2 regions of the Streptomyces thermocarboxydovorans genome follow, and region 1 is predicted to be linked to the other one. Evidence: riboswitches for the same ligand, from Rfam matches in the RefSeq annotation. Region 1 holds a riboswitch; the other holds the start of a gene.
What was found. A riboswitch is a leader RNA that binds a small molecule or an ion and turns the genes downstream of it on or off. The one in region 1 is predicted to bind cyclic di-AMP.

Region 1 (2,195 bases):
CGCCGGTGCTTGGCGTTGGACTTCAGATAGTCCTCGTAGATCGCGTCCCGCTCGACGCCCAGCGCGAGCAGCGTCACCGCCACCGACAGGCCCGCGCGGTCCTTGCCCGCCGCGCAGTGCATCAGCGCGGGGACGCTGTCCTCGGCGAGCGAGTGCAGCACCCGGGAGTGCTCGGCGGTGCGCGTGACGATCATGGTCCGGTAGGAGTGGATCATCCGGGCCGCGCCCTTGCCGTCGTCGAGGATCTCGCGCAGCTGCTCCAGGTCCCCGTCGCGGACCATCTTCCAGAACTCGGCGCCGTCGGCCGGGTCGCTCAGCGGCAGGTTCACATTGCGCACGCCCGGCAGCTCGACGTCCGGCCCCTCCAGCTTCTGGTCGGCCGCGTTGCGGAAGTCGAAGATCGTGTGCAACCCCAGGGAGGAGAGGAAGGCCGCGTCCTCGGCCGTCGCGTGCGCCAGATGACCGCTGCGGAACAGCACACCGTGCCGCACCCGTCGTCCGTCCACGGTCGGCAGGCCACCCACGTCGCGGAAGTTGCGTACTCCGGCCAGCTCGGGCTCGGTCGACGGGATGTGCTGCGTCACGGGGGCTCCTCCCACTCTGCGCCGCCGCGCGGCTCGGCGGCGGGTTCTGTCGACGATACGACATGGCTGCCCTGGGCAACGAGAACGAGCTACCCCGTCGATATGGGCGATATGCCCTGATATGTCTGGCCGGGCGGGTGAGCTTCGCATGCCCTGTCGCGACGCCGGCGACACGGCGGCCAAATCACCTCTTAAGCCGTTCTGTCCGTTTAGACAATTTCGCCATAACGTGCCCCGAAAGAAAGGGAGATGGGAATGGGGTGCGTGAGCATCGTCATATTCGTGACGATGCGTTGTCGCCATGTTCACGTAATTCACGAGCTTTACAAGGGAATTCGCGGCCCGCGCGGATCCCGGTGCGACGCTCGGTGACCGCATTTGTGCCTGTGGATCACGGAAAAACGGCTTCGCAGGGAACCTCGTGCTTGTCCCATTGCGTCTTGCTCGCTTACGTTCCACACCGATCCGGACGGACGCCTAATCCTGCCGCCGTCCGGGGCCCGCACAGACCACTGACCCGTGTTCGGCAGGAGCGGGGGACCCACAGGTAAGACTGCCTGGACCGGTCTCCGGAACAGGCTTGGGGTTAAGTCGCGTTGAGGCGCGGCCGGGCATCTCCAGCCCGAACCCGACAGCTCACCTCGCAGGCGCCGGAGAGGAATTCGTCATGCCCGCGAAGGGTAAGCACCGTCGTCCCAGGACGCTTAGTTTCACCCGATCCATCGCCGTCGCCGGTACCGGTGGCGCCGCACTCGCGCTGCCGCTTCTCGGCGCCACCGGAGCCAACGCCGCCACCGCGCAGGTGGCCCCGGAAAAGACCGTCCAGACCCTTTCCGTCGCCGGCCAGAAGGCCGACGGCGACCAGGGCGGCGAGGCCCGCACGTACATCGTGAAGGCCGGCGACTACCTCGTCAAGATCGCCGAGAAGGAGGGCGTCGAGGGCGGCTGGAAGAAGCTGTACGCCGACAACCGCGAGGCCGTCGGTGACGACCCGTCGCTCATCCACCCGGGTCTGAAGCTCACCATCGACGGCAAGGCCGCCGAGAGCGCGCCGGAGAAGTCCACCGCCGCCGACCCGGCCGCCGCCAAGCCGGAGTCCAAGCCGGCCGCGAAGCCCAAGGCCGAGAAGGCCCCGGAGCAGTCCGCCCCCAAGGCGACCGGCGCCCAGCAGGCCGCCACCACCTCCGGCTTCACCTCGCCGGTGCCCGGCGGCGGCATCGGCACCGCCTACAAGGTGGCCGGCAGCATGTGGTCCAGCGGTTACCACACCGGTGTCGACTTCAGCGTCCCGACCGGCACCTCCCTGAAGGCCGTCGGCTCCGGCACCGTGGTCTCCGCCGGCTGGGGCGGCGCCTACGGCAACCAGGTCGTCATCAAGCTCAACGACGGCTACTACGCCCAGTACGCCCACCTGTCCTCGCTGTCCGTCTCGGCCGGCCAGACGGTGAGCGCCGGGCAGCAGGTCGGCCTCTCCGGTGCGACCGGCAACGTGACCGGCCCGCACCTGCACTTCGAGATCCGCACCACGCCGGACTACGGCTCCGACGTGGACCCGATCTCCTACCTGCGCTCGAAGGGCGTCGCCATCTGACGCCCGCGGCAACCGCTGCA
Region 2 (2,195 bases), on a different contig from region 1:
ACTGCCGGGGTTCAGGTGATGGCGGTGCGGCTCAGCGGGCCGTACGGATCAGATCAGGGGTTCAGACCCTTGCTGCGCAGCCAGCTCATGGGGTCGATGCCGGAGGCGGAGCCGCCGGGGTGGACCTCGAGGTGCAGGTGGGCACCGGTGACATTGCCGGTGGCGCCGACGCGGCCGATCACATCGCCGGTGTTGACCTTCTGGCCGACGCTGACGCTGATCGAGGACTGGTGGGCGTACCAGATCTCGGTGCCGTCCTCGAGGGTGAGCACCGTCTTGTAGCCGTAGGAGCCGTCCCAGCCGGCGAAGGTGATCGTGCCGGTGTGGACGGCCTTGAGCAGCGTGCCCGTGGGGGCGGCGAAGTCGAGGCCGGTGTGCTGGCCGGAGGACCAGTAGGCGCCGGCCTGACCGAAGGTGGAGCTGATGGTGTAGGAGGAGGTCGGCAGCGTGTACTGCTTGGCCAGCTCGGCGAGGCGCTCGGCCTCGGCCTTCTTCCTGGCCTCCTCCTCCGCCTTCTTCTTGGCGGCCTCGGCCTTCTCCTTGGCCTCGCGCTCGGCCTTGGCGGCGGCCTCGGCGGCCTCCTTCTCCGCGGCGGCGACGGCCTCGGCGGCGGCCTTGCCGGCGGCCTGGTCCTGCTGCTGTTCGACCTGCGCCATGATCCGGGCGCGCAGGGCCTCACCGGCACCCTGCTCGCTGTCGGTGGTGGCGCCGACGCTGCTGAGCGGGGTGGTGGAGCCCTTCGGGGTTTCCTCGTCGGAGATGAGGGAACCCACGTTGGGGAGGTCGGGCATGGAGATGGCGACCGGCGGCTTGCCGGTCTGGGCGCTGGCCATACCGCCGGCGCCGACGGCGGCTATGACACCGACGCCGAGAACGGTGGAGCTGCGGGCGAGTCCCCCGCCGCGCTGCTTGGTGACGCGATGCCGGCCGCGGACCGGGCGGACGGTCTCCGCCGTGGGGTTCCACTCCTCGAAGGGACCTTCGTCGGCGCGGGTGCCGCCGCCGTAGACGAACGTGTCGCTCGGGGTGAACGGGGCCTCGGGGGCAGGCCGGTTGGACGCCACGTGGGCGCACTCCTTTCCTTCCGTCTCCACCTACCGGGTTAGCTGACGGGTTCGGAGCAGGAAGGTCTCCTACGCGCGTATACGAGCCGTGTCTCCACGGCGGCATACGCCCGATTCACCCCAATGTGTGGTTCCCCGGTTCCCTTGCGGGATTCGGCGCGTGAGCACGGAGCCGACTTCTGTGACGGCTGGGACGACCGCGCTGCGTTATCGAACGTTAATAGACGTGAGCCTCGGATTCCAAGCCGTTCCTCTTGATCGTTAAGGATTTTCGCGCGGACTTAAGCGTCATCGACGGGCGAAAACGGGCGAGTTGACCGCGCATCACGGGGGTGCGAGTTTCTGACGTTGTGTCAGATGTTATGCGGAGCGGCGCGGTTCGATTACATGGAGTGATATCTGCGGGGGAGGTCGGGAAACCTCGATGGAGAAACCGAGGGGGTTGAGGAGGGCCGGCGCCGGACACGAAGGGACCAGGGGCGGCAAGAGGTACGGAGAAACGCCGAGGGCCGGAACCCTTTCGGATTCCGGCCCTCGGCCTTCAGTAGCGGGGACAGGATTTGAACCTGCGACCTCTGGGTTATGAGCCCAGCGAGCTACCGAACTGCTCCACCCCGCGTCGGTACTCACCAGTATACGGCATCCGCGCGGGTGGTCAGAACAAGTGGCTGTTCGGGACCTTCGCGCGCTCCTCGTGCTCGGGCAGGACGAGCACCGTGGCCCCTCCCTGCCTGAGCACACCCGAGCCGTCCGCGCCCGGGACGAAGGTGTCCGGCTCGCGCCAGGCGGTGACCACGCGGCGGACACCGGCCTCCAGGATCAGCCGCGAGCAGGACGCCGGCCGGGACGCCCGGCGGGCGCACGGCTCCAGGCTGGAGTAGACCGTCGCGGTCGCCAGCCGGGGGTCCGTCGGGTCGGTCTTGGCCAGCGCGGCCTCCTCCGCGTGCGCCAGCGGATCGCTGCCCTCCCGCGACCAGCCGCGCGCCAGTTCTGTGCCGTCGGCCGCGACGATCACCGCGCCCACGCTGAACGCCGTCTGCGAGGGAGGGCACTGTGCCGCCAGCTCGCAGGCGAGCGCCAGCCAGTGGTGGTCGGCGGCGACGGGCAGCTCGCCGGTGCCGGGCGCGGTGG

Region 2: another riboswitch for cyclic di-AMP. It lies ahead of ABD198_RS28575 (M23 family metallopeptidase); the one in region 1 lies ahead of ABD198_RS23515 (peptidoglycan DD-metalloendopeptidase family protein).

The regions. Positions count from the first base shown of each region.
Region 1 is NZ_BAAAGU010000054.1:4,703-6,897, forward strand. It holds gene ABD198_RS23510 (tyrosine-protein phosphatase) at 1-584, opposite strand, end outside; cyclic di-AMP (ydaO/yuaA leader) riboswitch at 1,085-1,249, shown strand; gene ABD198_RS23515 (peptidoglycan DD-metalloendopeptidase family protein) at 1,252-2,175, shown strand.
Region 2 is NZ_BAAAGU010000090.1:9,048-11,242, forward strand. It holds gene ABD198_RS28575 (M23 family metallopeptidase) at 54-1,064, opposite strand; cyclic di-AMP (ydaO/yuaA leader) riboswitch at 1,077-1,233, opposite strand; tRNA gene ABD198_RS28580 (tRNA-Met) at 1,610-1,683, opposite strand; gene ABD198_RS28585 (dihydrofolate reductase family protein) at 1,720-2,195, opposite strand, start outside.